2 regions of the Cyanobium sp. NS01 genome follow, and region 1 is predicted to be linked to the other one. Evidence: riboswitches for the same ligand, from Rfam matches in the RefSeq annotation. Region 1 holds a riboswitch; the other holds the start of a gene.
What was found. A riboswitch is a leader RNA that binds a small molecule or an ion and turns the genes downstream of it on or off. The one in region 1 is predicted to bind cobalamin.

Region 1 (7,339 bases):
GGAGCAGCCAGCGGCGCCGATCCAGCACCACCCAGAAGCCGCCCTGGTGGCAGAACAGGTAGCCGAAGACGAAATACAGCAGGTAGAGCAGCAGATTGGCCCAGTCGTCGTAGAGGTTCTGGAAGCCCGGCCAGCGGGGCCGCAGCAGGGCCTCCGAGAGCATCAGGGGCAGGGCCAGCAGCAGCAACGAGCCCAGGCTCACCCGCCAGCCTGCACCGCCTTCAGGTGGGCTGGGGCTGGCCTGAGCACTCAGCCGGCCCAGAAGCGGCAGGCAGAGCAGGGTGATCACCAGCAGGTAGGCCAGAAACCAGAGGTGGGCCCACTCGAAGTGGCCCGCCGGCCGAATCCCATCGAAGAAGTGGGGGTAGAAGCGCAGGTAGCCCAGGGCTGAATCCACGCTCTGCAGGTCGTGCACGTACACCTGGGGCGGCACCAGCACCAGGATGCCCACCCCCAGGGGCAGCAGCAGCCGTTGCAGGCGTTCGCGCAGGTAGGCCCCCGCACCGCGCGATCGCAGGGAGTACCAGCTCGCCGAGCCCGCCAGAAAGAAAAAGAGGGGCATGTGCCACTGATGCACCAGCACCAGAAAGCCCCCCAGGGCCCGGCTGCTCTCGGGATTGGTCACATAGAACGTGCCCAGATCGCCCGCGTAGAACACCGCTGCGGCGTGGAAGGGAATCAGCAGCAGCACGGCCAGCACGCGGGCGCCGTCCAGGGCATGGCAGCGGGGCGCAGGGGAGACGGCCACAGCTGGACCGCTCACGGGCCCGTCAGGCCGGGGCTTCCGCCGCCAGCCCAGGACCGAACAGGCGGTCGGTGGCCTTCACATACCAGGCGGCGGCCTGAACCTGAACGATGTAGGCCAGGGCGATGATCAGGGCGATCTCGGAGCCTTCCGGCCCGAAGGCCGTCATCGCCAGGGCCAGGGCGATCGAGAGGTTGCGCATCACCGTGCCGTACACGAGGGCGATGCCGTCGCTGCGGGGAAAGAAGCGGCGCGCCACCAGGGTGCTGAGGGCGAAGTTGATGCCGTAGAGCAGCAGCAGCGGGATCAGCATGCGCACCAGCAGCAGGGGCTGGCCCAAGATCAGGGGCGCCTTGAGCGCCATGGCCACGGCCACGATGCCCACCACGCCCAGGGTGGAGAAGGGGGCCAACCGCGGCTTGATCACCTTCCTGTAGTGCTCCGCGCCCCTGGCGGCGATCAGCGCCACGCGGGTGATCTGCCCCAGCAGCAGCGGCAGGAACACGATCAGCAGGATCTGCTGAAACACCCTGGCCATCGGCACGTCCACCGCTGTGCCCATCAGCACCCTGGCGTAGAGCGGTGTGGCCAGGGACCCAAGCACCAGCCCCACCACGGTCATGCGCACCGCTGCTTCCAGGTTGCCCTTGGCAAACCCCGTCCAGGAGATGGTCATGCCGCTGGTGGGCAGCAGCGCCGCCAGCAACAGGCCCAGGGCCACCAGGGGTTGGCTGGCGAAGAACAGCCGGCCGATCGCCAGGGCCACGAACGGGATCACCAGAAAGTTGATCGCCTGGGCCGTGAGCTGCAGCCTGAGGTCCCTGCCACCCAGCAGCAGCGGCAGCCGCAGGTCGATCAGCATCGGATACACCATCAGGAAGGTGAGGGGCATCACCAGGCTCACCAGCCAGGCCGAGGGCAGGGTCACCCCCCAGGCCAGGCCGAGCAGCATGGCGGCTGGGATGGCCCACACCAGGCGCCGCTGCAGGGCCATCAGCAGGGCGAAGGGCCAGGGGGCGGTGGCCATGGCGGCTGCAGCGCATCGGAGTCATCACTCTACGCGTTTATGCGCATAATCAGGTGTTATTGGGTCACGGCACTGCGGCGCAGGCGAATTCGCTCCAGCGCCGTTCCACCAGTTCAAAGCAGGTCGGTGGCGCCGTAGGCAGCTTCCTGAGCAGGGCGATCAGCTCGGGGCCATGGCCACTCAGCAGCACCACCAGCTCCCTGGCCGGGTCGTAGCTGTCGAGGGCCCCCAGGCTCGGACGGATCGCTGCCGGTCCCAGCCCCTGGTGGCGCAGCTGGGCGGTCACCTCGCTTCGCGCCACATAGCGCCGGCTGAACCGCACGCCGTCGAGGCGCCAGTCGTGCTCAGGTTCGAGCGGAGCGGCCAGGTGGCAGATCAGCAGACCCCGGCCGCTGAGCCGATAACCATCCCAGGCGGCATGGCCGATCAGCAGGCTGTTCTGCTCCAGAAAGCGCGGTTCCCAGGCCCCCGAACAGGCGGATTCCTGTCCATGCCAGGACCTCGGCCCCCGCCAAGGCTGCCCTGGCCCAGGCTGCCCCGGCCAAACCGGCAAGTCAGGCCACGGCATCGACCGGCTCCGGACAGGGCACCAGGCGCTCAGTCTCCCGATCCCAGAGCTTGAACTGGGCGCAACTGAGCATGTCGCCGAGTCGCAGACAGGGCACAGCCGCCAGCAGACGAGCATTGGCCTGGTGGGCGGCGCGCAGGTTGTAGTTGGGAATGCGCTCCGAGAGGTGGTGGATGTTGTGGTAGCCGATGTCAGCCGTGAACCAGCGCAGCCAGGCCGGCATCTGCAGATAGCTGGTGCCTTCCAGAGCTCCCTGCATGTGGCTCCAGCCCTCGGTGTTGTGGGCGTAGCTGCCCTCAAAGATGTGCTGAACGAAAAAGATCCACAGGAACAGGGCTGCCGAGAAGGTGAGGGTCACGCCGTAGAGCCCCAGCACCAGGCCGAATCCCCAGCGCTGGCCGGCCGCCACCACCAGGGCGATCAGCACCACGTTGTTCAGCAGCAGATCCCAGAACTCGGCCGAGCGCGGCACGGCCTGGGCCCGGACCGCCCGGGAGATCTCCTTGAGAAGCGCCAGCCTGGGCTGGATGGCGAGGTAGTAGAAGCCACCGGGGAGGGCCATCAGCGGATGGCGCAGCAAGGCGTAGGTGGCCTGCTGCCTGGCACTCAGCTGGGCGTAGTCGTCGGTGGTGATCAGGTCGGTGACGCCGCGATAGCGCTCCCAGTCGCCATTGGTGCGGTGGTGAAAGGCGTGGTCGTTGGACCAGGCCAGCTGGGGAATGGCATTCACCAGCCCCAGGATGAAGCCCCCCACCCGGTTGAGCCAGCGGCTGCGGAACAGGGAATGGTGGCCGCAGTCGTGCATCAGGGAGAAGCAGCGCAGCGAGAACAGCACCAGGGGAATCACCAGCAGGGGCACGGCCCAGGGCGCCCGCTGGGCGAGATGGATGGCCAGGGCCAAGCAGGCCAGGTAGGGGCCCACGGCGCTGAGGATCTGATAGGCGCCGCGCCAGTTGCTGCTGCGGGCATAGGGGGCCAGCACGAAGTCGGCTGGCCGGAGATCGGTGGTCATGCAGGAGGGCGAGGGGGGCATCACGGCACGAGCGGATCAGCCGGCGCGGACACCAGAGCCTGGCGCCGGCCCGGTCAGGCCCTGGAGTGCTTGTTGGGGACGTGAACGTCTGCGGCGCGTCTCAGCGCTCGGGCAGGCCCTGGCAGGCTGAAGGCGGGTGGCTTCCGGGGCTGGATAGAAAGGCTTGGCTCATCGTGGAACCCGGTCCGCGCCGGGGGTGAGGGGTGATCACAACGGCGAGCGTTCTGACTGAGGGGTGCTCCCAGGAGCGAACCCCATCACAGCTGCGGGACAGCGCCGGACTCGCAGAGGGTCCAAGAACCCTCTCCCCACCGGACTTTCCTCCTTGCGTCCAGGGTGTGAACCACTGGAACCGTCACGGCCAGTCTGGTGCAGATGTCAGCCAACTGACGCCTCTGCGGTGTTCAGCGGGCAGCGAAGGCGATCGGGCCGAGGATCAGGGCCGCGCCAGCGACGGCGAGCAGCAGGGCCACGGCGGCGGTCCAGCGGCTGGGCAGCTGCCGCAGCACGAGATAGCTGCTGCCGCTCACCAGCACCGAGGCGGAGAAGGAACCCGCCCACCACAGCGCTGAGGCGGCACCGGCCGGAGCCTCCTGACCATGGAGCATGGCGTGCACGGCCACGGCTGCAGCGATCAGGGCACCGCAGAGCTCCAGGGCCGGAGCCCGCGGCGACTTCTGGCTGCGCAGCACCAGCAGGGCCACGGCGGGGATGGCCAGGGTCGCCAGCAGCTCGGCACCAGGCAGCCCGCCGCCCATGGCGCCGAACACGCCTCCAGCCAGGGCGCCAGCCAGCCCCCAGAGCAGCAGCTCGGCCGAGAGGTAGGAGGCCGCGGCGCCAACGGCGATCAGCAGCAGCAGGTGGTCGGTGCCCGCCAGTGGATGCAGGAAGCCTCCCACCAGGCCGCCTGAGGCCACGTTGTGGGCCTGGGCCGGCTGGCCGAGCAGCAGGGTCGTGGCGGTGGCCAGGGCCACCAGAAGGCCGAGGGAGCGGCTGGAGCGGAGGTGTTGCATGGTTTCTCCCGGTTTCCGCGCCGGGCAGGAAAGAACTCAAAGCGGCGAGCGTTCTGACTCAGGAGCAGGTCTCTCCATCACAGCTGCGGGACAGTGCCGGAGTTGCACCGGACTTTCCTCGTTGCCTTCCGGGCCAGAGGCTCGAAAACCACTCCGCTCCCATTGTGCTCCTGCTGCGGCGATTCGGCCGCAGACCTGATCCCACAGACCTGATCTCAGGGATTCAGGTCTTCCTCGCGCCAGCCCTGCTCCAGCCGCCAGCGGCGGCGGCGGTGGCCAGTTGCAGCCAGCGGGCCGCCGGGGAGCGTCCTTCTCGCTCACGGGCGGCCCGCAGCAGGGGGCGCCAGGGGGGGAGCTCGGTCAAACGCTCACGACCTCAAAGAGCCACGCCCTCACGCCGCTTGGCCGGAGCGCCGCTGGAACGCCAGCCCCGCACCACCCACAGCTGCTCCGCCTACAGCCAGCGCGCCAAGACCTCCTGCCACGGCCAAGAACCCCAGCGTCTGCAGGGCCAGCAGAAACAGCCCCAGGGCCGAGGCGGCCTTGATCTGGATGCGGGCCTTGATCAGCAGGGTGAGCAGGAGCAGCACCGTGGCCTGCAGGCCGGCGGCCTTGGCGGTGATGGCCGCGGTGGTGAGGGGGCCGAAGGGACAGGGAAGCAGCATGGGCTCAGGGCGTTACCACCATGCTGGCGGGTGGGCCCTGCCGGGCGTTGCCCCTGTTCAGCTGAAGCCCCCCAGCCGGATGCCGGCGCCCACCACCACGAAGGCGATCGCCAGGGCTGTGATGGCGCGGATGTGCCAGGCCAGGGGGCCCAGCCTGGCGTCGCTGAGGTTAGGGATGAGGCGCAGCCGGGCGTCCAGGGCCAGGGCCACGGTGGCGGCGAGCAGCAGCAGCTTGGTGCCGACCAGCACGGCGATCGGGTTCGCCGGGTTGAACAGCCCCTGCAGGCCCGGCAGGTAGATCCAGGCCATGGCCAGGCCGGTGATCACCTGGATCGCCAGGGCGGTGAGCCCCAGGGGCTCAAACACCTCCTCGTAGGCCCGGATCGGCGCGGCGCTGGCCTGGCGCAGGGCCCGGGGCAACACCCCCAGATCCAGCACCAGGTGGCCGCCGGTCCACACCGTGGCGGCCAGGGCATGCACGATCACCAGCCAGGAGAACAGAGACATCGCTCAGGGCAACAGCGGCCCGCCGGTTTGGCGGCTGATGGCCACGATCCCAGGCCGCGGCACCCTGCCGGGCACGCCCGAGGGCCAGTTCGAGCCGGTTGGCACCCAGCGCTCCTGCTCGAAACCCGCCCCGTCGCGAGCCACCAGGGCGGTGGTGTGGCGGCTGACCTCCTGGGCCCTGCGGCTGCCGTGCACTTCACCGGGGTGCTGCACGGCCAGGAACAGGGTGTGCTCGGCACTGTCGAAGCACGGCCCGGTGAGCTCGCACTCCATGGGCCCGGTGGCGAAGCAGAGGGCCTCGCCCCGGGCCGGCCCGCGCCTCGGCAGCACCCAGCAACTGTTGTTGCCGAACGCCTCGGCGGGGCTGGCCCCGGAGGAGCGGTCGGTCACCACCCAGACGTTGCCGGCCCCATCCACCTCCAGGTTGTCGGGGTTGGCGAAGCCCATGCCTCCCTCCCAGGGCAGGCCGCCCACCGCCACCATCTGCCAGCGGAAGCCGCCGGCGCTGGCCGTGCTCTCGCTGAGTCGCATCACCCAGCCATGGGGCCAGGTGGGCTCCCCGGCCGGGCCGGAGAAGATGGCGGGGTCGGCCCGACCCTCCCGATCGGCTCCCCCCGCCGTGAAGGCGATCAGCAGATCGCCCGTGGCCGGATCGAACACGGTGTCTTCCGGGCGGGCGGCGGCGGTGGCCCCCACGGCGTTAGCGGCCAGATGGGCATCGATCAGGATCGCGCCGAGCTGGGCGTCCCCTGTGCCGGGGTAGAGGGAGGCCAGGGTGCTGAACTGCTCGCGGTAGCGCTTCACCTCGGCATCGCTGCTGAGGTCCACGGCGCCGGGCTGGCGGCGGTCGGGATCGGGCAGCCGCGTGGCCTGGCTCAGGCCCCAGCGCTGGTAGTGGCTGGGGAGCTGGGGCGCCAGGGCGGTGGAGGGCAGCAGCGGAATCCAGCGCCCCTGGCCGCCGGCACCGAACTGGGCCACCTCCAGGCGCCCGGCGCTGAACAGGGCGGAATTGGCCGGATCCAGGGGGTCTCGGACCCGGCCAGCGCTCACGAAGCGGTAGAGGTGGCCGCCGTGGCGGTCGCAACCGGAGTACAGCACCAGGGGCTGGCCCGCCTGGGCCTTCACGGCCACGGCCTCGTGGCGGCAGCGCCCCAGAGCCGTGTGCTTCACCGCAGGCCGCTGGGGCCGGCGTGGATCCACCTCCACGATCCAGCCGTACTTGTTGCCCGCCAAGGCGAAGGGGTTGCCCAGGCCGCGGAGCCTGCGGCCGTCCCAGTGGAAAGGGAGCTCAGACGGATCCAGGGAGGAGCCATCGGCGTACACCGCCTCGCACACCTCCTTTTGGATGTTCTCCTCGGCGCTGAGCACGGTGCCCCAGGGGGTGGTGCCGCCGGCGCAGTTGGCGAAGGTGCCGATGATCCGCTCGCCGAGGCCGTCGTCGTAGCCGAGGCGGCGCTCGGCGCGGAACACCGCCGCCGCCGGGCCACTGGCGCGCAGGGCCTGGGCGGGATCCTGCAGGCCACTGAGGCCGCTGATGCGGCGGTCGAAGCGCCCTGGCTGGCGGCGCCAGCGGCCTTCGGGCCCCTGCTCCAGGCCCGCCACGCCGATGCCGAGATCCTCAAGGGCAGCGCCGGCCACCTCCTTCACCATGGCCAGCAAGGGATCGCCACTGGCCAGGGCGGTGGCATCCACCCGGGAGTTGCGATCGGCCAGGGCCGCCTGGAGCTGCTCCAGGGGCAGGCTGAGGCCGCGGGCTTCACCCAGCCCCTCCGCCCAGGGAA
Region 2 (7,339 bases), 850 kb from region 1:
GCTGCATCGTGTCGCGCAGTGCCGAGGCCAGGCGGCTCGGCGTCGCCATGGGCCAGCCCTACTTCCAGGTGCAGCGCCAGCTGGAGCGCCTCGGCGTGGTGGTGCGCAGCTCCAACTACGCCCTCTACGCCGACATGAGCCAGCGGCTGATGGCCACCCTGGAGCGCTGGGTGGAGGAGCTGGAGATCTACTCGATCGACGAGGCCTTCGGCCTGCTGCCCCGGCCGCCGGGCAGCGATCTCACCGCCTGGGGGCTGGAGCTGCGGCGGGCGGTGCAGCGGGAGCTGGGGCTGCCGGTGGCGGTGGGCCTCGCCCCCACCAAGGTGCTGGCCAAGCTGGCCAACCGCCTCGCCAAGGGGCAACCGGCCCATGGCCATGTGTTCGACCTGGGAGCCTGCAGCGACCCCTCCGCCTGGCTGCAGCAGGTGGCGATCGAAGACGTGTGGGGCATCGGCCGACGCCTGGCCCGCTGGTGCCGGCTGCGGGGCGTCGCCCATGCCCTCGCCCTGCGCGACATGCCGAGCGGTGAGCTGCGCCAGAAGTGCGGCGTGGTGGGCCTGCGGCTGCAGCAGGAACTGCGGGGCCACCGCTGCCTGCCGCTCACCCTGGTGCCAGCGCCGAAGCAGGAAACCTGCGTGAGCCGCAGCTTCAGCCAGCCGGTGCGCACGGCCGCGGAGCTGCGCCAGGCGGTGGCCACCTACACGGTGCGGGCGGCCGAGAAGCTGCGCCGCCAACGGCAGCGGGCCGGGGCCCTGAGCGTGTTCGTGCGCAGCAACCCGTTCAACGGCACCAGCTTCTACAGCAACAGCGCCACCCTCACCCTGGCGCTGCCCAGCCAGGACACCGCCGTGCTGCTGGCGGCGGCCCTGCCCCTGGCCGAGGCCCTGTTCCGTCCCCAGCACCCGCTGCAGAAGGCCGGCGTGCTGCTGCTGCAGCTGCAGGGCGAGGAGCTGCTGCAACACCACCTGCTGCAACCGATGCCGCCGGAGCAGCAGCAGCGCCGCGCTGCCCTGATGGCCGCCGTGGACCGGCTCAACCGCCGCTACGGGCGCGGCACCGTGCAGTGGGCCGCCTGCGGACTGCAACCGCCCTGGGCGATGCGGCGCGACAGGCTCTCCCGGGCCGCCACCACGCGGCTGGAGGCGATCCCACGGGTGCTGGCGCAGTGACAGGCGGGATCAGCGCTGCGGCCGGGCTCGTCGTGGGGCGGAACTCAGGGCAGCTGCGCCAGGCAGGCCTCGATCATCGCCGCCGTGACCGGAATCGTCTCCAGCTCATCGGCGTTGTCGAGGAAGGCGTCAAAGGAGGCGTAGCGACGGATGCAGGGAGCGGCGCCGGGGGCGCTGCAGGCGGCGGCCCAGTCGCCGTCGTCGGGCTTCACCAGGGCATAGGCCATCAGGGCCTCCTCCAGATCGCCGCCATCACCGATGCCCTCGCCGTGCCAGAGCACTTCGAAAAAGTCCATGGACGCGGGGGGAACACGGAGCACCCAGGTTACTGAGCACGCCGGCCTCCCTGAAATCGGACACGAAACCTGAAGCGGGGCGAGAAAGAGCTGAGCCGCCATGGGTATGCTCGGATTCAGAACGGTTCCGGCGGGGTTCAGCCGCCGGAGGCAACAGGGAAAGTGCCGTTGAAATCGGCCGCTGTCCCGCAACTGTGTTTCAGGGTCCCAGGACCCTGATCAGTCAGAACACCTGCCGTTCTTCACAACTCAACTGTCTTACCTGCGAGGTACAGAGTGAAGACCACGCCAGCAAAGCTGGCCAGCCTGTCGTTGATGGCTGCGCTCAGTTTCTGCCTTGTTCTGTTAACGCCTGCCCCGGCGCAGGCGATGCACATCGCCGAGGGCTTCCTGCCGCTGCAGTGGGCCGTGGCCTGGTGGCTGATCTCGCTGCCCTTCCTGGCGGTGGGCCTGCGGTCGCTGACGCGCATCAGCCGCAGCCACCCGGAGCTGAAGCTGCTGCTGGCCCTGGCCGGCGCCTTCACCTTCGTGCTCTCGGCCCTGAAGATTCCCTCCGTCACCGGCAGCTGCTCCCACCCCACCGGCACCGGCCTGGGCGCGATGCTGTTCGGCCCCACGGTGATGACCGTGATCGGCAGCATCGTGCTGCTGTTCCAGGCGCTGCTGCTGGCCCACGGTGGGCTCACCACCCTGGGCGCCAACATCTTCTCGATGGCGATCGTGGGGCCCTTCGTGGCATGGGGCGCCTTTCAGCTCTTCAGCAGCAGCGGCCACAGGCGCCTGGCGGTGTTCGCCGCCGCCGCCCTCGCCAATCTGGCCACCTACGTGGTCACCGCTGGCCAGCTGGCGATCGCCTTCCCCGCCGCCAGCGGTGGGGTGATGGCCTCATTCCTGAAATTCGGCAGCATCTTCGCGATCACCCAGATTCCCCTGGCCATCACCGAAGGCCTGCTCACCGTGCTGGTGTGGAACTGGTTGCAGTCCTATGGCCAGCCCGAGCTCAAGACCCTCCGCCTGCTCCACCAGGAGAGCTGACCCCATGACCGATTCTGGAAAGCAACGCCCCCAGGGCAACTGGCTGCTGGTGCTCGCCGTGGTGGCCCTGAGCGCCCTGCCCGTGCTGGTCGTGCGCGGCGAATTCTCCGGCGCCGACGGCCAGGGCATGGACGCCATCAGCGAGATCCAGCCCAGCTACAGGCCCTGGTTCAACGCGGTGGTGGCGTTGCCCAGCGGCGAGGTGGAAAGCCTGCTGTTCGCCAGCCAGGCGGCCCTTGGCGCCGGTGTGATCGGCTACGTGATCGGGCTCTACAAAGGACGCGCTCTGAACAGGGGCGATGAGTCACCGGATTGACGCCCTGGCCTACGGCAACCGGCTGCGCTGGTTGCCCCCGGGGCAGAAGCTGGCCTTTGCGGCGGTGCTGCTGCTGCTGGGGCTGGTGGCACCTCCGCTGGTCCAGGGCCTGATCAGCCTCTGGCTGGCGCTCTGGATCGTGGTGTACGCCGCGATCCCGGCGCGGCTCTACCTGCCGCTGCTGCTGCTGCCGCTGGGGTTCGCCATCGCCAGCCTGCCGGCCCTGCTGCTGCAGGCGGTGCCGCTCGACGCCTTCACCGCCACCGCTCGCGGGGACGTGTGGCAGCAGCTGGCCCGGCCCCTGGCCGGCGGCTGGATGGTTTACGTGAGCCAGCAGGGGGTGGGGCAGGCCGCGCTGCTGATCAGCCGCTCGCTGGCCGCCAGCAGCTGTCTGATGTTCGTGCTGCTCACCACGCCCTTCAGTGAGCTGATCGCTGTGCTGCGGCGCCTGCGACTGCCGCCCCTGCTGCTGGAGCTGCTGGTGCTCACCTATGGCTTCATCTTCACCCTGATGGGCATCGCCAGCGAGCTGTGGGTGGCGCAGCAGGCCAGGGCCGGGAGGCGCGGCTGGAGGCAGCGACTGAAGAGTCTGGGGGTGCTGGTGGCCCAGTTATTGCATCGCTCCCTGGCGAGCTACCGGGGCCTCGCCATGGGCCTGGCGGCCCGGGGGTTTGACGGCGAGCTGCGGGTGCTGGCTGCAGAGCGACACCGGGGCTCGCCGCGCCATCAGCGAGAGGCCATCGCCGGCTGTGCCCTGCTCGGTGCCCTGTCCTTGGGGCTGGGGCGATGACTCCAGCGCAGCCCCCCGATGGCGGCAAGCCGGCAACAACCCTGCTGCGCTTCGAGGCGGTGGGCTTCCGCTACCCCTGCGCCCTCGAAGCGTGCATCAGCGGCCTCAGCCTGGACGTGCCCGAGGGGTGGCGCTGCGGCCTGATCGGCGACAACGGCTGCGGCAAAACCACCCTGTTCCTGCTGGCCAATGGCCTGCTGCGCCCTCAGCAGGGCCAACTCCGCTGGCGAGAGGCACCAATCCGCTACGCGCGCGGATCCCTGCGCCGCCTGCGCCAGCAGGTGGGGCTGGTGTTTCAGAACCCGGAACATCAGCTGGTGGCCACCACGGTGGAGGAGGACCTCTCCTTCGGTCTGGTGAATCTGGGCCTGGATGAGGCTGAAATCCGCCGCCGGATGCAACAGGCGGCGGAGACCTTCGGGCTGGAGGCCTTGCTGGAGCGCCCCACCCACATGCTCAGCATGGGCCAGAAAAAAAGCCTCTCCCTGGCCGATGTGATGGTGCTCGAGCCCGAGCTGCTGCTGCTCGATGAGCCCACCGCCTATCTGAGCCCGGGCCATGGCCGGGCGTTGCTGCAGCAGTTGCAGCGGATTCATGCCAGCGGCACCACCATCCTGGTGGCCAGCCATGACATGGAGTTCCTGAACAGCTGGGCCGACTGGCTGTTCGTGATCGAGGGCGGGCGGCTGGTGCTGGAGGGCACACCCGCCGATATCTTCGCCCGCCGCGATCAGCTCGAAGCCCTGAATCTGGGCGTGCCACCAAGCCTTGACCATTCGTTAATCAGGCGATAGGGATCTGACCATTTCATGCGGCTAACAAGGGAGTGACTTCCCCGTCCACTCCCAACCCATGACGTTCGCCAAGAAAGCCTGCATCGCCATCGGCGCCACGGCTGCCGGTCTGACGGCAGTCACCGCCGTGATCCATCCCTCCCTGGCCCAGGCCACGATCAGCGGTGCCGGCGCCAGTTTCCCGGCGCCCTTCTACCAGAGAGCCTTCGCCGGTGTGGCCAACAGGGTTCGCGTCAACTATCAGTCGGTGGGCTCAGGTGCCGGGGTGCGTCAGTTCGTGGCCGGCAGTGTGGATTTCGGCGCCACCGATGAGCCGATCAGGTCTGCAGAATCGGCCAAGGTGAAGCGAGGTGTGGTGCAGTTCCCCGCCGTGGGCGGCACCATCGCTGTGGCGTTCAACAAAGCCGACTGCGCCAAGCTGAATCTCACCCAGAAGCAGCTGGTGGATATCTTCCTGGGCAGGATCACCAGCTGGGAGCAGCTCAGGTGTGGTCGCGGCAAGATCACCGTGGTGCATCGCTCCGACGGCTCCGGCACCACGTTCGCCTTCACCAATTCCCTGAGCGCCTTCTCGCCCGAATGGAAGCGCAAGGTGGGAGAGGGCAAGGCGGTGAAGTGGCCTGTGGGTCTGGGCGGCAAGGGCAATGAAGGCGTCGCCGGCGTGCTGACCAACACCCCAGGCGGCATCGGCTACGTGAACCAGGCCTTCGTGAGGGGCAAGCTGAAATCAGCGGCACTGCAGAACAGGGCCGGCAGGTTCGTGATGCCCACCCGTGCCAGCGGCGCAGCGGCGCTGAACAACATCAAGCTGGATGGCAACCTCGCCGGCGAGAATCCCAACCCCGCCGGCGCCAACAGCTACCCCATCTCCACCCTCACCTGGATCCTGGCCTACCAGCGCGGTAACGGCGCCAAAACCAACTCGATCCGCACGGCGATGAACCACCTGCTCAGCCCGGCGGCTCAGAACCAGGCTGCCAGCCTCGGCTATGTGCCCCTGGAGGGCAACATCCTCAACCAGGCCAGGAGGGCGGTGGGTCGCATCAGTCCCTGACACAGGCGGGATCACTCGGCCACGAACGATGGCAGTCCCGCCACAGTTGTTCAGATGTGGTCGGGCTGTTCACCACGCTGCTGGTTTGCCGTGGCGGGCAGCCCGATGCCGACCAGAAGGATGATCGCTCGCTAGGAGCCAGTGAGCGGGAGGGCGAGGGGGAAAGTGCCCGCTTCTTTTTCGGGGCAAAGTCATGCTGATCCAGTGGAAATCTTGCCGCGAATCCTGAGCCGCCAGTTTGGTGAATTGACACTCGGCCACCAGCTGATGTCGAAATGGCGCACGCCTTGCCCAGAAATGGCCTGACGGGTGGACAGCGGTGCTGCAGGCAGGGGCTAGCGCCAGTCGAGGCCTGGAACAAAGGGAATGATCGCCGGGGTGGATGCCATGAAGTCGGCATAGGTGGCGTGCATGGAGCACAGCCGCTGTTCTTCGCGACGGGCCTTCAGGCTGAGCACGGTCGCCAAGGCCAGCAGCAGGCCCAGATGCAGCAGGCTGCCGAGAGCCAGCGTCACCCCCAGGGAACAGAGCAGCAGCGACTGATACAGGGGATGGCGGCAGCGGGCGTAGGCGCCTTCGGTGACCAGGGGCGCTCCGGCGATCGGTTCGGGCAGCGGACTGAGACTGTCCCCCAGGTTCAGAGCTCCCTGGCCGCCGATGAACAGGCCGGTCAGGATCGTGAACCCACCGATCAGTCGCATCGCCAGCGGCCAGTGAATCCCCAGTGCCGCCGGGGCAGGCGTTGGTGGCAGCCAGTGGGCGGAGATCAGGATCATCTGGGCCAGCACCCACCACTCGCCATGGCGGTTGTTCCGCAGACCTTCCCAGGAGAAGCCCCATTTCTGCAGTCGTTCGTTGAGGTGGCTCGGCATCGTGAGGTTGGTTGAAACAGGGGGGGGGGGGAGCTCATGGCTTCAGCCCAGTGATGTCAGCGGTGCGGAGGCAGGCCATGCAGGACCTGCACCACGTCGGGTGGCAGCATCACCTTCACGGCGCCCTCCCGGTCATCGGTCGGCACCTGCAGCTGCAGCGGCAGCACCTCACTCGGCCTCGGTTCCATGGCGTCGGCGTCGAACTGGGCCGAGGTCTCAGGGAGATCCTCCGCTCCGAGGGCCACCAATTCCCCACTGCGGTTCGGCAGCAGCCAGTCGCCGCCGAGTGCATCGCTCAGCAGCAGCGGCCGCTGGTGATCCACCGCCTGCCCGGGTGAGCGGGCGTTCAGGCGCAGGCGCCAGCCGGCTGGGTAGGCGGGATCGGGCTGCTCAAACAGGGTCAGGCCCCAGAGATGGCCCGAGGAGTCGGTGAGGCTCCAGCGCAGCGGATCGTCCGCTGCCGTGGCCTGGAGTGGCAGCACCATCAACACCAGAGCAAGCAGAACAGCTGCAGCCACTGACCTCAGCAAGGGCCCAGGCGAGCAGCAGTGACCCGGGCGGCCAGCCACTCGATCCACGGCAACAGGAATGCCCATAACGCCTATCGCAACATAACGTCGTTCAACGCTACTGTGTTAACAGGAGGATCGGGTGCCAGGTCGAGCCCCCGCTGGAGCGGGGCCATCAGCGTCTCCTGCGGCTCCAGCCCATCCCGTTCTCATGTCTGACGATGACGACAACCTCCCTGCCTCCCTCACGGATGGCGATGCACGAGTGCAATGTGCACAGGAGTTTCACCCTGCAACTCCAGGGGCCGGCGTGGCCGAGCCAGGCAAGAGCAGTGAAACCGTTTCAAGACGATCATGGTCAAGACCGTCCCATCTGGCACCAGCGCATCTGGATATCACTTGAAACGGCGGTTGTTGGCCTGATCCTGATGGCCTGCGTTCTGCTTGGCGTGGGAGCTCAGCCGATCGCCATGGCTGCTTCCACACCACCTGAGCCCACATTGG

Region 2: it holds a riboswitch for cobalamin, as region 1 does, so the genes downstream of both, CyaNS01_RS06820 (energy-coupling factor ABC transporter permease) here and CyaNS01_RS11270 (fatty acid desaturase) in region 1, are expected to answer to the same signal.

What each region holds. Positions count from the first base shown of each region.
Region 1 covers NZ_CP047940.1:2,157,080-2,164,418, forward strand. The annotation lists gene CyaNS01_RS11255 (acyltransferase family protein) at 1-763, opposite strand, end outside; gene CyaNS01_RS11260 (arsenic resistance protein) at 771-1,772, opposite strand; gene CyaNS01_RS11265 (hypothetical protein) at 1,837-2,325, opposite strand; gene CyaNS01_RS11270 (fatty acid desaturase) at 2,327-3,352, opposite strand; cobalamin riboswitch at 3,570-3,745, opposite strand; gene CyaNS01_RS11275 (HupE/UreJ family protein) at 3,778-4,386, opposite strand; cobalamin riboswitch at 4,412-4,554, opposite strand; partial or broken gene CyaNS01_RS11280 (pyridoxamine 5'-phosphate oxidase) at 4,643-4,750, opposite strand; gene CyaNS01_RS11285 (hypothetical protein) at 4,779-5,051, opposite strand; gene CyaNS01_RS11290 (CopD family protein) at 5,109-5,558, opposite strand; gene CyaNS01_RS11295 (PhoX family phosphatase) at 5,562-7,339, opposite strand, start outside.
Region 2 covers NZ_CP047940.1:1,310,537-1,317,875, forward strand. The annotation lists gene CyaNS01_RS06810 (Y-family DNA polymerase) at 1-1,169, shown strand, start outside; gene CyaNS01_RS06815 (hypothetical protein) at 1,214-1,465, opposite strand; cobalamin riboswitch at 1,571-1,720, shown strand; gene CyaNS01_RS06820 (energy-coupling factor ABC transporter permease) at 1,835-2,500, shown strand; gene CyaNS01_RS06825 (energy-coupling factor ABC transporter substrate-binding protein) at 2,505-2,816, shown strand; gene cbiQ (cobalt ECF transporter T component CbiQ) at 2,800-3,606, shown strand; gene CyaNS01_RS06835 (energy-coupling factor ABC transporter ATP-binding protein) at 3,603-4,400, shown strand; gene pstS (phosphate ABC transporter substrate-binding protein PstS) at 4,459-5,454, shown strand; gene CyaNS01_RS06845 (isoprenylcysteine carboxylmethyltransferase family protein) at 5,790-6,326, opposite strand; gene CyaNS01_RS06850 (DUF3122 domain-containing protein) at 6,383-6,844, opposite strand; gene CyaNS01_RS06855 (rhodanese-like domain-containing protein) at 7,087-7,339, shown strand, end outside.